2 regions of the Streptomyces hesseae genome follow, and region 1 is predicted to be linked to the other one. Evidence: predicted binding sites of a transcription regulator. Region 1 holds the regulator's gene; the other holds the start of a gene.
What was found. Region 1 encodes HrcA, which represses chaperone genes, less so after heat shock. Its sites were predicted from a motif close to TTNGCACTCNGNNNNNCNGAGTGCNAA; they were not measured.
Positions count from the first base shown of each region.

Region 2: groES (co-chaperone GroES) is a predicted target of HrcA. The motif match lies at 3,192-3,218, and genes of this name have one in related genera.

Region 1 covers NZ_JAVRFI010000014.1:42,804-51,966, reverse strand. Annotated here, with positions in the region: gene RM609_RS21160 (helix-turn-helix transcriptional regulator) at 1-606, opposite strand, end outside; gene RM609_RS21155 (helix-turn-helix transcriptional regulator) at 645-1,475, opposite strand; gene RM609_RS21150 (response regulator transcription factor) at 1,733-2,527, opposite strand; gene RM609_RS21145 (16S rRNA (uracil(1498)-N(3))-methyltransferase) at 2,560-3,309, opposite strand; gene RM609_RS21140 (nitronate monooxygenase) at 3,383-4,450, opposite strand; gene dnaJ (molecular chaperone DnaJ) at 4,517-5,653, opposite strand; gene hrcA (heat-inducible transcriptional repressor HrcA) at 5,654-6,670, opposite strand; gene RM609_RS21125 (MBL fold metallo-hydrolase) at 6,937-7,680, shown strand; gene RM609_RS21120 (DUF3097 domain-containing protein) at 7,714-8,541, shown strand; gene hemW (radical SAM family heme chaperone HemW) at 8,624-9,163, opposite strand, start outside.
Region 2 covers NZ_JAVRFI010000003.1:273,653-282,815, reverse strand. Annotated here, with positions in the region: gene tsaD (tRNA (adenosine(37)-N6)-threonylcarbamoyltransferase complex transferase subunit TsaD) at 1-947, shown strand, start outside; gene RM609_RS07170 (THUMP-like domain-containing protein) at 958-2,172, opposite strand; gene RM609_RS07165 (polysaccharide deacetylase family protein) at 2,260-3,123, shown strand; gene groES (co-chaperone GroES) at 3,368-3,676, shown strand; gene groL (chaperonin GroEL) at 3,796-5,418, shown strand; gene RM609_RS07150 (SDR family NAD(P)-dependent oxidoreductase) at 5,501-6,274, opposite strand; gene RM609_RS07145 (MOSC domain-containing protein) at 6,271-7,035, opposite strand; gene RM609_RS07140 (LysR family transcriptional regulator) at 7,141-8,052, shown strand; gene RM609_RS07135 (WhiB family transcriptional regulator) at 8,119-8,445, opposite strand; gene RM609_RS07130 (response regulator transcription factor) at 8,851-9,163, shown strand, end outside.

The DNA of each region.
Region 1 (9,163 bases):
CGTCAGGTCGTGGCCGGGCACGGCGAGGGCCGGGGAGAGCGCGGCCGGGGAAGCCGCGGCCCCCGCAGCCGCCGCCCCGCGCAGGCGGTGGAGTTCGCGGACGTGGCGGTCCGCCCTGACGAGCAGGGGCTGGACTCGGGTGATGAAGGCGAGTTCGTGGTCGGTGAAGTCGCCGCGGCGGCCGAGGCTGATGGCGCGCATCTCGTCGGGGGCGCCGGGGAGGGGGACGCCGAGCTGGTGGGTGGTGCCGTAGTCGCGGCGGGCCTCGCTGTACCAGGAGGAGTTGCGCCAGCCGTCGCAGATGCTGGTGATGCTGACGGGGCTGGAGTGGGCGGCTTCCATATAGGTGATCAGGGGGTGCCGCTGCTCGACCCTGCGCTGGATGACGTCGCTGACGCCCGGGCCGAGGGACACGGGAGCCCAGCCCTGGGCGTAGCCGACCCGGCCGGTGAGGCGGATGCCCGCGAAGATGACGGTGTCGCAGCCGAGGGCGTCCTGGAGGTGCCCGGCGATCAGATGGGAGAGGGAGTCGGGGTCGTCGTGTTCCAGGACGGCCATGACGAGGTCGAGCATGCGCTCGTAGTCCTGCGCGTGAAGTCCTGACATGGGGGTTCCGCTTCCTCTCGGTCCCCGCTCGCCGCATGCTACCCGCGGTCGGCGGGGTGGGAGAAAATCCGCGCCCTGGACACGATTCCCGCCTGCTGGGCGCTGAGAACCGTCGACACCCGGTTGTTCGTGCCGAGCTTCCGGTAGACCTTTTCGAGGTGACGGTTGACGGTGTGCGGGGAGATCGCCAGACGGTGGGCGATTCCGGCGGCCGTCAGCCCCTCCGCCAGCAGGCCCAGCACGGTCAGCTCGCGCGGCGTCAGGTCGTGACGGGGCACGGCGACGGCCGGGAACACGGCGGGGGCCGCTTGGGGCGAGGCCGCCTCGCGTAATCGTCTCAGCTCTCTCGCGTGCCGGTCGGCCGTGATCAGAAGTGGCTGGATCCGGGCGGCGAAGGCGAGTTCGTGGTCGGTGAAGTCGCCTGCGCGGCCGAGGACGAGGCCGCGCAGGGTGCCGTCGCCGGCCGGTACGGGAACGCCGAGCTGCTGGGTCGTGCCGTAGTCGCGGCGGGCCTCGCTGTACCAGGGCGAGTCCCGCCAGTCGTCGCAGAGTTCGCTCGCGGTCACGGGACGGAGTGCGCGGGCGGCGAGATAGGAGACGAGAGGGTGGTGCTGTCGTACACGGCGCTGGACCACGTCGCTCACGTCCCGCCCCAGCGACCGGGGCGCCCAGCCCTGGGCCTTGCCCCGGCCCCGCGCCGGGTCGGCCACGGCGAAGACGACCGTGTTGAGGCCGAGGGTGTCGACCAGGTGTCCGGAGATCAGGTACCAGAGGGATCCGGGGTCGTCGTGTTCCAGGACGGCGACGATGAGATCGAGCATGCGCTCGTAGTCGCGCGCGTGGAGTCCGTGTCCACGATGTCCTGGCATGGCGGGCCCGCCCCTCTCGGTCCCCCTCCGCCGCATGCTACCGGCAGCGGGAATCACGCCCAAGAGAGCCCGGACACCGGTGAAAACGCTGGAAGGACGCCGAGACCCGAGGACACGGACCGCGCCGACGTCGAATCCCCCGTGGCCGGCGTCGGCGCGATCGCGCGTCCCTGTCAGGGTCGCACGCGGGCCCTCCGCCGCACGATGGGAAGAACTACCCACCCGGGGGTGGGGCCAGCCATACCCCCGGGGCCGGTTCAGGGGACGATGCCCACCTGCTGGGCCAGGAGCACGGTGGAGACACGGTTGTTGGTGCCGAGCTTCCGGTAGATCTTCTCCAGATGGCGGTTGACCGTGTGCGGCGAGATCGTCAGCCGGCGGGCGATCCCCGCCGCCGTCAGGCCCTCCGCCAGCAGCCCCAGGACCGTCAGCTCGCGCGGCGTCAGGCCGTGCCCGGAGGGGTGGGTGGTGGTGAGGTCGGGCGCGGCGGTGCGCAGGCGGCGCAGTTCCTGGATGTGGTTGGCCGCGCCGATGAGCAGGGGCTGGAGGCGGGCGGCGAAGGCCACGTCCTGGGGGCGGAACCGGCCGTCGCGGCCCATGAGCACCAGCCGTGCCGTGCCGGGGGCGCCGGGGAGGGGCAGGCCCATCTGCTGGGTGATGCCGAAGTCCCGGCGCGCCTCGCTGTACCACTGGGTGTGCCGCCAGCCGGCGTAGATCTCGCCGACGGTCACCGGCTCGGACTCGCCGCTCAGGGTGTAGGACACCAGCGGATGGCGCTGGGTCACCCGGCGCTGGACGAGGTCCCCGACGAACGCGGCGAGCCGCGGCGGGGCCCAGCCCTCCACCTTTCCGGTCAGCCGGGCCACGTCCACGACCGAGAAGGTGACCGAGTCGCAGCCCACCGTCTCCAGCAGCTGCGCGGTGATCAGTTGCCAGGACGACTCGGGGTCGTCGCTCTCCAGAACGGCGACGGCGAGGTCGAGCATCCGCTCGTAGTCCCGCGTCTGGAGCTGCTGGGTCCGTGCCATCCCCTGCTGGGTCCGTGTCGTCATCCCCGCCGTCCGCCCCCCGGCTTCACTGCCCGTCAGCCCCAGCGCCCCGTGCGGCCCAGCAGCAGGGCCGCGGCCGCCGTGCCGGCGGTCGAGGTGCGCAGGACGCTCGGGCCGAGGCGGTAGGGGTGGGCGCCGGCCTCGGCGAAGGCGGCGAGCTCCTCGGGGGAGACACCGCCCTCCGGGCCGACGACCAGGACGATGTCGCCGGTCTCCGGCAGGGGCGCCGTGGCGAGCGGGGTGCTGCCCTCCTCGTGGAGGACGGCCGCGAAGTCGGCGCCCGCCAGGAGCTGGGCGACCTGCCGGGTGGTGGCGAGCTCGTCGACGGAGGGGAAGCGCAGCCGGCGGGCCTGCTTGCCGGCCTCGCGGGCGGTCGCGCGCCACTTGCCCAGGGACTTCAGGCCGCGGTCGCCCTTCCACTGGGTGACGCAGCGGGAGGCGGACCAGGGCACGATCGCGTCGACGCCGGTCTCGGTCATGGTCTCGACGGCCACTTCGCCGCGGTCGCCCTTGGGCAGGGCCTGGACGACGGTGATCCGGGGCTGCGGCTCCGGCTCGGAGCGTACGGAGGTGACGGCGACGTCCAGGTGGTCCTTGCCCTCGACGGCGGCGACGGTGCCGTGGACGCCCGTGCCGGAACCGTCGGTCAGGACGATCTCCTCGCCCACGCGCAGCCGGCGCACCGAGACCGCGTGGCGGCCCTCGGGCCCGTCCAGCGGGAAGACGGTGCCGGGGAAGACACCCGTGAGGGCGTCCTCCTCGACCAGGAAGACCGGGGCTGTCATGACGTACTCGCTCTCTCGCCGCGCCGAATCACACTCGTGATCACACTCGTGTCCACTTCCGTACCTCCGGCCGTCACCGCACGGTCAACGACACGCGCGCCGCGTCCAGTTCGGCCGTAAGGAGTCGTACCAGATCGCCGGCGGGGAGCTCCCGCGCCAGGCGGTGGCCCTGGCCGGCCCACAGGTTCATGCCCTGGGGGTCGCCGGCGGCGGCCGCCGCCTTGCGCAGGCCGGAGGTCAGATAGTGGATCTGGGGGTAGGCGGCCGGGGCGTAGGGGCCGTGCTCCCGGAGGAAACGGTTCACCAGGCCTCGGGCGGGGCGGCCGGAGAAGGCGCGGGTGAGCTCGGTGCGGACGAACAGCGGATCGGTCAGGGCGCGCTTGTGCAGCTCGTGGGCCCCGGACTCCGGGCAGGCGAGGAAGGCCGTGCCGAGCTGGGCGGCGCTCGCGCCCGCCGCGAGGACGGCCGCCACCTGGGCGCCGCGCATCAGTCCGCCGGTCGCGACGACGGGCAGCGGGACGGTCTCCCGGACCTCGGCCACGAGCGCCAGCAGGCCGACCCCGGCGCCCGCGCCGTCGGCGTGGGGATCGTCGTGGTGGGTGCCCTGGTGGCCGCCGGCCTCTATGCCCTGGACGCAGAGCGCGTCGGCGCCCGCCTCCCGCGCGGCCAGCGCCTCGGCGGCCGACGTCACGGTCACCACGGTCACGGTGCCGGCCCTGGCGAGGGCGTCCACGGCCGTGCGGTCGGGACACCCGAAAGTGAAGGAGACGACGGGGACGGGGTCGTCGAGGAGGACGGCGAGCTTGGCCTCGTAGCCGTCGTCGGAGCCCTGGTCGGTCTCGCCCAGCGGCGTCCGGTACCAGGTGGACTCGCCGGCCAGTTGCTCGGCGTAGACCTCGATGGCCGCCGGGTCGGCGGCGGGCGGCTGGGGCATGAAGAGGTTCACGCCGAAGGGGCGGGACGTACGGGCGCGGAGCTGCTTGATCTCCTCGTACATCGCCCCGGGAGTCTTGTAGCCGGCGGCGAGGAAGCCGAGGCCGCCGGCGTCGCTGACAGCGGCGGCGAGGGCCGGGGTGGAGACGCCGCCGGCCATGGGGGCCTGCACGATCGGGTGCTCGAACAGTCCGTTCAACGGGGCCATGAGCACATCGTGTCACAGGTGGGGTAACCGGGGGCTCCGCCCCCGATTACCCCGTGGTCATCGGACCTAACGGCCGTTGAACGCGTCCTTCAGCCGCGAGAACAGCCCCTGCTGCCCCGGCTTGAACTCGCCCGTCGGACGCTCCTCGCCGCGCATCTTGGCGAGCTGGCGCAGCAGTTCCTCCTGCTGCGGGTCCAGCTTGGACGGCGTGGTCACCTCGACGTGGACGACGAGGTCACCGCGGCCGCCGCCGCGCAGGTGGGTGACGCCGCGCTGGTGCAGCGGGATCGACTGGCCGGACTGGGTGCCCGGGCGGATGTCGATCTCCTCGACGCCGTCCAGGGTCTCCAGCGGCACCTTCGTGCCGAGCGCGGCCGCCGTCATCGGGATGGTGACCGTGCAGTGGAGATCGTCGCCGCGGCGCTGGAAGACCGGGTGGGGCTTCTCGTGGATCTCCACATAGAGGTCGCCGGCGGGGCCGCCGCCGGGGCCGACCTCGCCCTCGCCCGCGAGCTGGATCCGGGTGCCGTTGTCGACACCGGCGGGGATCTTCACCGTCAGGTTCCGCCGGGACCGGACGCGGCCGTCGCCGGCGCACTCCGGGCACGGGGTCGGCACGACCGTGCCGAAGCCCTGGCACTGGGGGCAGGGGCGGGACGTCATGACCTGGCCCAGGAAGGACCGGGTGACCTGGGAGACCTCGCCGCGGCCGCGGCACATGTCACAGGTCTGCGCGGACGTGCCCGGGGCCGCGCCCTCGCCGCTGCACGTGGTGCAGACGACGGCGGTGTCGACCTGGATGTCCTTGGTGGTGCCGAAGGCCGACTCGTTCAGGGTGACCTCGAGCCGGATCATGGCGTCCTGGCCGCGGCGCGTACGCGAGCGCGGACCGCGCTGCGAGGCCTGGCCGAAGAAGGCGTCCATGATGTCGGAGAAGTTGCCGAAGCCCGCGCCGAAGCCACCGCCCGCACCCGCGCCGCCCGAGGAGGACAGGGGGTCGCCGCCGAGGTCGTAGACCTGCTTCTTCTGCGGGTCGGAGAGGACCTCGTAAGCGGCGTTGATCTCCTTGAACCGCTCCTGGGTCTTCGGGTCCGGATTGACGTCCGGGTGGAGCTCGCGCGCGAGACGGCGGAAGGCCTTCTTGATCTCGTCCTGGGAGGCGTCGCGCCGGACGCCCAGGATCGCGTAGTAATCCGTGGCCACTTACGACTCCGCCAGGATCTGTCCGACGTAACGTGCCACTGCGCGTACCGCTCCCATCGTTCCGGGGTAGTCCATGCGGGTCGGTCCGACCACGCCGAGTTTGGCGACGGCCTCGCCGCCCGAACCGTAGCCGACGGCGACCACGGATGTGGAGTTCAGCCCCTCATGGGCGTTCTCATGACCGATGCGTACGGTCATCTCCGAGCCCTTGGCCTCGCCGAGCAGCTTGAGCAGCACGACCTGCTCCTCCAGCGCCTCCAGCACGGGCCGGATCGTCAGCGGGAAGTCATGACCGAAACGAGTGAGATTGGCGGTACCGCCGATCATCAACCGCTCCTCGGTCTCCTCGACCAGCGTCTCCAGCAGGGTCGAGAGGACTGTCGAAACGGTTCCGCGATCATCCTTCTCGAAGGACTCGGGGAGGTCCTGCACCAGCTGCGGCACATCCGTGAACCGGCGGCCCACGACGCGGCTGTTCAGCCGCGCGCGCAGATCCGCCAGCGCGTTCTCACCGACCGGCGCCGGGCAGTCGACCATGCGCTGCTCGACCCGCCCGGTGTCGGTGATCAGGACGAGCATCACCCGGGCCGGGGCCAGGGAGAGCAGCTCGACATGACGCACCGTCGAACGGGTCAGCGAGGGGTACTGCACCACGGCGACCTGACGCGTCAGCTGCGCCAGCAGCCGGACGGTACGGGCCACCACGTCGTCCAGATCGACGGCGCTGTCCAGGAAGCTATGGATGGCGCGCCGCTCCGGCGTCGACAGGGGCTTGACGCCCGCGAGCCTGTCGACGAAGAGGCGGTAGCCCTTGTCGGTCGGGATACGGCCGGCGCTCGTGTGGGGCTGGGCGATGAAGCCCTCCTCCTCGAGCGCGGCCATGTCGTTGCGCACCGTGGCCGGGGAGACGCCCAGCTTGTGCCGCTCGGTGAGCGCCTTGGAGCCGACGGGCTCCTCGGTGCCGACGTAGTCCTGGACGATGGCGCGCAATACCTCGAGCCTGCGTTCGCTCAGCATCTCGCGCGCACCTCCAGTCCAGTGGTCCAGCCGTCGTACGACCGTACGGGGCCATACGGGTCCGTAAGGTCCCTACGGTTTCTTACCGGGGTCTCACAGGGTCTTCACCCCTGGCACTCAATGGTCACGAGTGCCAGATCCCTCCAGCCAGTGTACGGCCGGGCCCCACGGCAAGGGCAAGGGCCGTCCTCGCCGCGAGCCTCCGGGCGCCTTCCCGGCCCGCCGCCGGGCAGGCAACCGTACCGTCCTGCCGCTAGCGTCACGGTATGCAGACGCAAGGGGATTCCGGCACCGCGCCGGCCGGCGGGGAGCACTGGGAACGGCTCGCGCCGGGGGTGGTACGCCGCAGGTTGCCGGGCTGGGACGCGACCGTCGGGGCGATCGCGGGGACGGACGGCGTGCTCGTCGTCGACACGGGTTCGTCGCTCCACGAGGGGGTGGAGATCCGCCGCGAGGTGCAGGAGCTCTTCGGGCTCCCCGTGACGCACATCGCACTCACCCACCCCCACTTCGACCACGTCCTGGGCACGGCCGCGTTCTCCGGCGTCCAGGTGCACGCGGCGGTGGGCGCCGAGGGGCTGATGGCGCGGGAGCGGGAGGAGCTGCGGCACGACGCGGTCCGGCACGGCATGGACCCCGACACCGCGGCGGAGGCCGTGGACCTCCTCGTCATCCCCCACCACCCGGTGTCCGGGGAGCTCACGGTCGACCTCGGCGGCGGGCGGCGGGTGCTGCTCGCCAACATCGGCCCGGGGCACACGGCGCACGACCTGGCCGTACTGGTCGCGGGGGAACGTGAGGTCGTCTTCTGCGGCGACGTCGTCGAGGAGTCCGGCGAGCCGCAGGCGGGCCCGGACGCCCTCCCGCACGCCTGGCCGGCGGCCCTGGACCGGCTGCTGTCCCTCGGCGGGGACGACGCGGTGTACGTGCCGGGGCACGGCGCGGTGGTGGACGCGGCGTTCGTACGGGCGCAGCGCGACGCGCTGGCGGAGCGCTTCGGCGTGTCGTGACCGGGGTGTGGATCTTGAACCAGAATGGCCCGCATGTGGAGCAAGCGGTACAGCCCTGATCTCACTCCGCCGTGGAAGCGGTCCGCCCCCGTTCCCGAGGTCCCGGCCGAGCCGGGTCTCGTGGTCGAGGAGGTCACGACCGGTTTCTGCGGGGCGGTGATCCGTTGCGAGAAGACGGCCCAGGGGCCGACGGTGACGCTGGAGGACCGCTTCGGCAAGTGCCGGGTGTTCCCGATGGAGCCGCGCGGGTTCCTGCTGGACGGCCGGGTCGTCACCCTCGTCCGCCCGCTCGCGGCTCCCCCGGCGGCCCCCGCCCGTACCGCCTCCGGCTCCCTCGCCGTCCCCGGCGCCCGCGCCCGGGTCGCCCGCGCGGGCCGCATCTACGTCGAGGGCCGGCACGACGCGGAGCTCGTGGAGCGCGTGTGGGGCGACGACCTGCGCATCGAGGGCGTGGTCGTCGAGTACCTGGAGGGCGTCGACGACCTCCCGTCGATCGTCCGTTCCTTCGCCCCGGGCCCCGACGCCCGGCTCGGCGTCCTGGTCGACCACCTGGTGCCGGGCTCGAAGGAGTCACGGATCGCGGCGGAGGTGACGGGGGAATCCGCGCACGTGCTGGTCGTGGGTCACCCGTACGTGGACGTCTGGGAGGCCGTGAAACCGGCGTCGGTGGGGATTCCCGCCTGGCCGTCCGTGCCGCGCGGGCAGGACTGGAAGACGGGCGTGTGCCGGGCGCTGGGGTGGCCGGAGAACACGGGGGCCGCCTGGCAGCGGATCCTTTCCGGCGTGCGGTCGTACAAGGACCTGGAGCCCCAGCTCCTCGGGAGGGTCGAGGAGCTGATCGACTTCGTGACGGCGGGATAGCGGGCCGGCTTGTGGGCAGGCGTTCCGCAGGGCGGAACGGGTGGGCACAAGCCGACCACCGGGCCGCACCCGGCAGCGGACCTCAGTCCACCAGGTCGCGGACGACCGCGTCGGCCAGCAGACGACCGCGCAGCGTCAGCGCCGCGCTCCCCCGCTCGTACGCCTCGGGCCGCAGGAGGCCGTCCGCCAGCGCCCGCGCGGCCGCCGCCGCGCCGGCCGGCTTCAGGAGTGACAGCGGGCACCCCTCCTCCAGCCGCAGCTCCAGCAGGATCCGCTCGACCCGCCGGTCCTCCTCGGCGAGGAGCTCACGGCCCGCTCCCGGGGAGCGGCCCTCGCTCAGGGCCTGGGCGTACGCGCCGGGGTGCTTGACGTTCCACCACCGCACGCCCCCCACGTGGGAGTGGGCGCCGGGGCCCGCGCCCCACCAGTCCGCGCCGCGCCAGTAGAGCTCGTTGTGACGGCAGCGGCCCGCCTCGCTCGTCGCCCAGTTCGAGACCTCGTACCAGGAGAATCCCGCACCCGAGAGCGCCTCCTCGGCGATCAGATAGCGGTCCGCGTGGACGTCGTCGTCGGTCATGGGCACCTCGCCCCGCCGGATGCGCCGCGCGAGCTGTGTGCCCTC
Region 2 (9,163 bases), on a different contig from region 1:
TGAAGGAGGCGGGCGTCAGCGCGAAGGACCTCGACGGCATCGCGGTCACCGCCGGCCCCGGCCTCGCGGGCGCCCTGCTCGTCGGCGTCTCCGCGGCGAAGGCGTACGCCTACGCGCTGGGCAAGCCCCTCTACGGCGTCAACCACCTCGCCTCGCACATCTGCGTGGACCAGCTGGAGCACGGCGCCCTGCCCGAGCCCACGATGGCCCTGCTGGTGAGCGGCGGCCACTCGTCCCTGCTGCTGGCGCCCGACATCACCTCGGACGTCCGGCCGCTCGGCTCGACCATCGACGACGCGGCGGGCGAGGCCTTCGACAAGATCGCCCGGGTGCTGAACCTGGGCTTCCCCGGCGGCCCGGTCATCGACCGCTACGCCCGCGAGGGCAACCCCGACGCCATCCGCTTCCCGCGCGGCCTGACCGGCCCCCGCGACCCCATATACGACTTCTCCTTCTCCGGCCTGAAGACCGCCGTCGCCCGCTGGATCGAGGCCAAGCGCGCGGCCGGCGAGAACGTGCCGGTCGCGGACGTCGCGGCCTCCTTCCAGGAGGCGGTCGTCGACGTCCTGACCCGCAAGGCCGTCCGCGCCTGCAAGGACCATGGCGTGGACCACCTGATGATCGGCGGCGGCGTCGCCGCCAACACCCGCCTGCGCGCCATGGCCCAGCGCCGCTGCGAGGACGCGGGCATCACCCTGCGCGTGCCGCGGCCGAAGCTGTGCACCGACAACGGCGCGATGGTGGCCGCGCTGGGCGCCGAGATGGTCGCCCGGGGCCGCGCCGCCTCGTCGTGGGACCTGTCGGCGGACTCGTCGCTGCCGGTGACGGAGACGCACGTGCCGGGCGAGGAGGGCCATGACCACGACCACGAGCACGGCCATGGTCATGGGCACGCGCATGACCACGACCACGTCCACGAGCTGAGCAAGCAGAACCTCTACGAGTGAGGCGGCGGGGCTACGCCCGGACCGGCTGCCCCAGCAGCATGGCCGGCGCCCCCGCCACTCGCGTCAGCACGATGACGCACGAGTGGGGGCCGGAGAGCTTGAGCTTCTTGCGCAGTTCCTCCGGCTCCACCGCCGATCCGCGCTTCTTGATGACGGCGATCCCGATGCCGCGCTCCCGCACGATCGCCTTGAGCTTCTTCAGGTTGAACGGCAGCACATCCGTGATCTCGTACGCCGTGGCGTAGTCCGTCGGCCGCAGCTCGTCGCTCGTCACATACGCGATCGTCTCGTCGATCAGGCCGCCGTCCGGACCGCTGTCGCCCAGCTCCGCAGCGGCCTCCGCCACCAGGTGCGCGCGGATGACCGCGCCGTCCGGTTCGTAGAGGTAGCGGCCCACGGGCCGTACGGCCGGGTCCGGCAGGCCCCGGCCCACCAGGGACGCGCCGCCCGGCAGCAGGGTCGCCCGGCGCGTGCCGGCGTCCGTGCCGAACCACAGCACGGCCTCCTTCACATCGCCGCCATCCGAGATCCACTCGGCCTCCGCGTCCTCGGGCACCGCCTCGTGGGGCACCCCAGGGGCGATCTTCAGGGCCGCGTGGGGGGCCGTACGGGCCGCCTCGATCGCCCAGGACAGCGGGGGCGAGTACGCCTCCGGGTCGAAGATCCGGCCCCGGCCGCCGCGCCGCGCGGGGTCGACGAAGACGGCGTCGTAGGACGAGGTGTCGATCTCGGCGACATCCGCGCAGCGCACCTCGATCAGCTCGGACAGGCCCAGGGCGGCGGCGTTGGCGCGGGCGACCTCGCAGGTCAGCGGGTCGCGGTCGACGGCGAGCACCTCGATGCCGGCGCGGGCCAGCGCGATCGCGTCGCCGCCGATGCCACAGCACAGGTCGGCCAGCCGGCGCACGCCGAGGGCTTCGAAGCGCCGGGCCCGGTAGGCGGCGACGCCGGCCCGTGTGGCCTGCTCGACGCCGTTCGGGGTGAAGAACATGCGGTACGCGTCCTCGGCGCCGAACTTGGCGACCGCGCGCTGCCGCAGCCGGGCCTGGCCGATGGCCGCCGACACCAGCTCGGCGGGGTGGTCGCGGCGCAGCCGGGTCGCCGTGGCGAGCTCCTGGGCGGGGTCGAAGTCGCGCAGCTCGTCGAGGAGGGCGCGGCCCTCGTCGGTCAGAAGGGCGACGAAGGCATCGGTGGCGGGGGCGTTCGGTGCGGGCACGTGTCTCATTCTCGCGCCACCTCCCGTGGCGCGGGCAGCGGGAGGAGGGTGAGGGGGCCCGTGCGGTCCTCGAACGAGTGAACAAGAATCGTGTATGTGAGCACGTCTGTTTCCGGCCGAATACGCGCCGCCGCCCTCGCCTCCGCCGCCCTGCTGCTGACCGGCGTCCTCGCCGGATGCTCCGGCTCGTCCTCCGGCGGCCCGGAGAAGCCGCACAAGGCGGCCGGGACGCCCACCGCGCCCTCCTCCGCCCCCGCCTCCCCGGCGGCACCCGACGCGTACCGCCGCTGGGGCCTGGACAAGCCGCTGGCCCCGCCCCCGGCCCCGCCCGCGAAGAAGCTCACCGACGGGTTCCGGCCGGGCGCGACGCCGCAGGTGATCCGGCGCGTGCCCACCCAGGACAAGGTCGTCTTCGTGACCTTCGACGACGGGGCCGAGAAGGACCCGGAGTTCCTCAGGATGGCGGCGGACCTCAAGGTGCCGTTCACGATGTTCCTGACGGACGACATCGCCCGCGCGGGCGCCGGCTACGGCTACTTCGAGAAGCTCCGCGCCCTCGGCAACGGCATCGACAACCACACCCTCTCCCACCCCAATCTGCGCACTCTCTCCGCCGAGGCGCAGAAGCGCGAGATCTGCGGGCAGCAGGACGCCCTGGCGAAGCGGTTCGGCGGCCGCCCGGCCCTCTTCCGCCCGCCCTACGGCAACTACAACGACGCCACGCTCACCGCCGCGGCCGGCTGCGGGGTGCGCGCGGTCGTGCTGTGGGAGGCGACGATGCAGATCAACGACATGCGCTACGCGGAGGGCGGCGGGCTCCGGCCCGGCGACATCGTCCTGGCCCACTTCCGCGGGCCCCAGGAGCTCAAGGGCACCACGATGACCAGGATGGTGACCAACATGCTGCGCAGCATCCAGGCGCAGGGCTTCACGGTGGCCCGGCTGGAGGACTACCTCTGAAGGGCCGGACCGGACCGCAGGAGTACCGCTCCGTCCACGGGGTAGATCAAAGCTCGCCGCACGCCGAATTGGCACTCCGCTTGACCGAGTGCTAACCGCGTCATAGTCTCGGCTCCGTTGGCACTCTCCACCGGTGAGTGCCAAACACAGCGACGGGCAGGTTCCGGCACCCGCGACGACGGGCCTCCTGGTCGCCACCTCAGACAGTTAACCCCGTGAGATCTCCGAAGGGGGAGGTCGGATCGTGACGACCGCCAGCTCCAAGGTTGCCATCAAGCCGCTCGAGGACCGCATCGTGGTCCAGCCGCTCGACGCAGAGCAGACCACGGCCTCCGGCCTGGTCATTCCGGACACCGCCAAGGAGAAGCCCCAGGAGGGCGCTGTCCTGGCCGTTGGCCCGGGCCGCTTCGAGAACGGCGAGCGCCTGCCGCTCGACGTGAAGGTCGGCGACGTCGTGCTCTACAGCAAGTACGGCGGCACCGAGGTGAAGTACAACGGTGACGAGTACCTCGTCCTCTCGGCTCGCGACGTTCTCGCGATCATCGAGAAGTAGTTCACCCGAGGCTCCCTGAGCCTTCGAAGCTTGTGAACAGTGCCCCTGGTTCCCGTGCCTGCACAGCCGGGCGCCGGGGGCGCGGTTCGTTTTGAGACCCGGCGAAGGATACGTACCCCATGGCCAAGACCCTGAAGTTCGACGAGGACGCCCGTCGCGCCCTTGAGCGCGGCGTCAACAAGCTCGCCGACACCGTGAAGGTGACGATCGGTCCCAAGGGCCGCAACGTCGTCATCGACAAGAAGTTCGGCGCCCCCACCATCACCAACGACGGTGTCACCATCGCGCGCGAGGTCGAGCTCGACGACGCGTACGAGAACCTGGGCGCCCAGCTCGTCAAGGAGGTGGCGACCAAGACCAACGACATCGCGGGTGACGGCACCACCACCGCCACCGTGCTGGCCCAGGCGCTGGTCCGCGAGGGTCTGCGCAACGTCGCCGCCGGCGCCTCCCCGGCCTCCCTGAAGAAGGGCATCGACGCCGCCGTCAAGGCCGTCTCCGAGGAGCTCCTGGCCACCGCCCGTCCGATCGAGGACAAGGCCGACATCGCCGCCGTCGCCGCGCTGTCCGCGCAGGACAAGCAGGTCGGCGAGCTGATCGCCGAGGCCATGGACAAGGTCGGCAAGGACGGTGTCATCACCGTCGAGGAGTCCAACACCTTCGGCCTGGAGCTGGACTTCACCGAGGGCATGGCCTTCGACAAGGGTTACCTCTCGCCGTACATGGTCACCGACCAGGAGCGTATGGAGGCCGTCCTCGACGACCCGTACATCCTGATCCACCAGGGCAAGATCTCCTCCATCCAGGACCTCCTCCCGCTGCTGGAGAAGATCATCCAGGCGGGTGGCTCCAAGCCGCTGCTGATCATCGCCGAGGACGTCGAGGGCGAGGCCCTGTCGACCCTGGTCGTCAACAAGATCCGTGGCACCTTCAACGCCGTGGCCGTCAAGGCCCCGGGCTTCGGCGACCGCCGCAAGGCGATGCTGGGCGACATGGCCACCCTCACCGGTGCCACCGTCATCGCCGAGGAGGTCGGCCTCAAGCTCGACCAGGCCGGTCTGGACGTGCTGGGCACCGCCCGCCGCGTGACCATCACCAAGGACGACACCACCATCGTCGACGGTGGCGGCAACTCCGAGGACGTCGCGGGCCGCGTCGCCCAGATCAAGGCCGAGATCGAGTCCACCGACTCGGACTGGGACCGCGAGAAGCTCCAGGAGCGCCTCGCCAAGCTCGCCGGTGGCGTCTGCGTCATCCGCGTGGGTGCGGCCACCGAGGTCGAGCTCAAGGAGCGCAAGCACCGTCTGGAGGACGCCATCTCCGCGACCCGCGCCGCGGTCGAGGAGGGCATCGTCTCCGGTGGTGGCTCCGCTCTGGTCCACGCCGTCAAGGTCCTCGAGGACAACCTGGGCAAGGAGGGCGACGAGGCCACCGGTGTCTCCGTCGTCCGCCGCGCCGCCGTCGAGCCGCTGCGCTGGATCGCCGAGAACGCCGGCCTCGAGGGCTACGTCATCACCTCCAAGGTGGCGGAGCTCGACAAGGGCCAGGGCTTCAACGCCGCGACCGGCGAGTACGGCGACCTGGTGAAGGCCGGTGTCATCGACCCGGTCAAGGTCACCCGCTCCGCCCTGGAGAACGCCGCGTCCATCGCCTCCCTGCTGCTCACGACCGAGACCCTGGTCGTCGAGAAGAAGGAAGAGGAGCCCGCCGAGGCCGGTCACGGTCACGGCCACGCCCACTGACGCACCCTTCGCCCATTCGGGTGATACGGCCGGGGCCCGGCCTCCCTCGTGGGAGGCCGGGCCCCGGTCCGTTGTGGTGCCGTCAGTTGGGCCCGTAGCGGCGGCCCGTCGACGAGCCGGCGCGCGAGACCGCGCGGCGGGGCGCCAGCTTCAGCAGACCGGTCAGCGCCTTGTAGCGCGGGTCGGGAATGGACAGTGCCTTCCCCCGGGCGAGGTCCTTCAGCGCCGCGTCGACCAGCTTGTCGGCGTCCAGCCACATCCAGCCGGGCACGTTGTCCGTCCCCATGCCGGCCCGCTGGTGGAACTCGGTGCGGACGAAGCCGGGGCAGAGCGCCATCATCCGCACCCCGCTGCCCGCCAGATCCCGCGCGGCGCCCTGGGTGAACTGCACCACCCACGCCTTGCTCGCCCCGTACGTCCCCCGGGGGACGAACGCGGCGACCGAGGCCACGTTGACCACACCGCCGCGCCTGCGCTCCCGCATGCCGGCCGCCGCGGCCGAGGTCAGCCGCAGCACCGCCTCGCAGTGCACCTTGAGCATCGTCAGCTCGTCGGCCATCGGGACCTCGAGATAGCGGCCCTTGTTGCCGAAGCCCGCGTTGTTGACCAGCAGGTCGACCGGGTTCTTGCGATCCGAGAGCCGGGCCTCGACCGCCGCGATGTCCTCCTCCCGCGACAGGTCGGCGCGGAGCACCTCCACCTCCACGCGGTGGCGGTCGTGGAGCTCCGTCGCCTGTTCGCTCAGCCGCTTCTCATCGCGGGCCACGATGACCAGATTGTGTCCGTCGGCCGCCAGCCGCCGGGCGAAGGCCGCGCCGATGCCCGCGGTGGCTCCCGTGATCAGTGCAGTCGTCATACGGGAACGTTAGTGCCCGGCACACCCTCCCGGCTGCCTTCCCCCTCCTCGGCCCGTCCCTCGGGTCGCGCGTCGGCGCGATTCTGACGTTCCCTGTACGCCAGGGCCTTCTCCAGCAGCTCGGGGTGGAGCGCGTCGCCCGCCGCGAGGAGACCGGCCCGCAGCGCCTGATCCGTCGTCAGCGCGCGGAAGGCGTAGGAGACGGTCACCTCGTGCGCGGGGCGGTGGACGACGGTGATGGTGTCGCCCGCGCGGATCTCTCCGGGCTCGATGACACGCAGATACGCCCCGGGCGCGGCTTCCTGGGTGAAGCGGCGGATCCAGCCCGACTCGCCCAGCCAGTCGGCGAAGACGCGGCAGGGGATGCGCGGAGAGGTGACCTCCAGCAGCAGATCCGTACCTATGCGCCAACGCTCTCCGATGCGCGCGCCGTTGACGTCGACCCCGAGGGTGGTGAGGTTCTCCCCGAAGGCGCCGTGGGGCAGCGGGCGGCCCAGCGCGCGCTCCCAGCCGTCGAGGTCCTCCCGGGCGAAGGCGTAGACCGCCTGGTCGTCACCGCCGTGATGGCGCAGGGAGACCACCGCGTCGCCCGCGAGGCCGCTGCCCGCCGTGCCCTTCGGGCCGGGGGCGGCCACGGCGACCGGGCCGGGGACGGGGCGCTTGTCGATGCCGCTCGCGAGCCCGTCGGCGAAGGCGCCCTCATGGCCCGGGCGATCGCCCGAGGTCCGGGCCCGGCCGACGTTGAGGGAGAGCAGACGCATGGGGGAAGCCGTGGCGCGATCCATGGAACGAGCCTAAGCGGCGCGCCCTCAAAGCGTCGAGCGAATATTTCGCATCGACCCCAAGGTGGCCTTATGCTCGGTTCTATGATCGAGGCACGTCATCTGAGGGTGCTGCGCGCGGTGGCCGCCACCGGTTCGTTCTCGGCCGCGGCCCGGGAGCTCGGCTGCACCCAGCCCGCCGTCAGTCAGCAGATGAAGGCCCTGGAGCAGTCGGCGCGCACGCCGCTGCTGGTCCGTACGGGGCGGGAGATGCGGCTGACCGAGGCGGGCGAGGCCCTGGTCCGCCACGCCACGGGGATCCTGGCCGGGCTGACCGCCGCCGAGGAGGAGATCGCGGCCATCGCCGGGCTGCGGGCCGGGCGGGTGCGGCTGGTGTCCTTCCCCAGCGGCAGCTCCACGCTCGTGCCGACCGCGCTCGCCGAGATGCGCGCCGCCCACCCGGGCACCCAGATCTCCCTGGTCGAGGCGGAGCCGCCGCGCTCGGTGGAGATGCTGCGCGAGGGCGACTGCGAGATCGCGCTCGCCTTCCGCTACCCCGATGTGCGCGGCGCGGACCCGGCGGCCGGCGCGGAGTGGGACGACCTCGTCGTCCGGCCGTTGCTGACCGACCGCCTCATCGGCGTGGTGCCCGAGGGGCACCGGCTTGCCGGGGCGGAGCGGATAGGGATCGCCGAGCTGGAGGACGAGCCGTGGATCGCGGGCTGCCCGCGCTGCCGGCGACATCTGGTGGAGGTGTGCGAGAGCGCGGGCTTCACCCCGCGCATCGACTTCGCGACGGACGACTACCCGGCGGTCTTCGGCCTGGTCGGGGCCGGGCTCGGGGTCGCGGTCATGCCCGAGCTGGCGCTGGAGTCGGTACGGCCCAAGGGGGCGCGGACGGTGCCGGTGGAGCCGGTCGTGCAACGGGAGATCGTCGCCCTCACCCTCCCGGACCTGGCCAGGGTGCCGGCGGTCGGGGCCATGCTGGACCGCCTCGCGGCGGCCGCGACCCGCTGAGTACCGGCGCCGGGCGCATGGGGCGTGCAGGGGCGCGGTCGTGCGCGGAAGCGCAGCCGCAGGCGCTCACGCGGTCATCGCGCCGGCGCCCGCGCCGCTCGCCGAGATGGGCCGGTGCCTCGCACGCCCCATGAGCTCCTCGCGCTCGTCCTCGGTCAGACCGCCCCAGACGCCGTAGGGCTCCCGCACCGCCAGCGCGTGCGCCGCGCACTCGGCGCGTACGGGGCAGCGCATGCACACCTCCTTCGCGGAGGTCTCACGGGCGCTGCGCGCCGCACCGCGCTCGCCCTCGGGGTGGAAGAACAACGAGCTGTCGACCCCTCGGCACGCCGCCAGGAGCTGCCAGTCCCACAGGTCGGCGTTGGGACCGGGAAGGCGGGAGAAATCTGCCATTGCTTATCCCCTCGAAACGATCTGTCCGATGCAGTGCCCGTGTCCGTACATCCGTCGTGACTGTCGTGTGAGCAGATGAAAATATGACTCTTGTTGAATCTAGCCACAGATGCCGGTAAATGGGAAGAAATGCGGGTCCGACTGGGCAAATGGGGCATAGCTTGGCTGGTGGGCCGGGCGCCCCCCGTGCGCCCTGCTCCGTGTCCGCGCCCTCACGTAGAGTGCCGAACATGGCCGACCGAGCCCGTAACTCTTTCGGGTGACCGTCGTTGAGAGTGCGGAGGCGGTTGACGCATGAAGCAGTCGGGCGGGTGGCAGGGCCCGGTGCCGTCAATCGCGCAAGGTGACGACCAGTACCAGCCTCTGGAGGCTCAAGGTGACGCGCATCAGCTGCGGAGGGCGGCCATGACATCCGTCCTCGTCTGCGACGACTCCCCGCTTGCCCGAGAAGCGCTCCGTCGCGCGGTGGCGACCGTGCCCGGCGTCGAGCGCGTGACGACGGCGGCCAACGGCGAGGAAGTCCTCCGCCGCTGGGGCGCCGATCGTTCGGACCTCATTCTGATGGACGTACGCATGCCCGGACTCGGTGGTGTGGAGACCGTGCGCCGGCTGCTCTCCGCCGACCCCGGCGCCCGCATCATCATGCTCACGGTCGCCGAGGACCTCGACGGGGTCGCTCTCGCGGTCGCCGCCGGGGCGCGCGGCTATCTGCACAAGG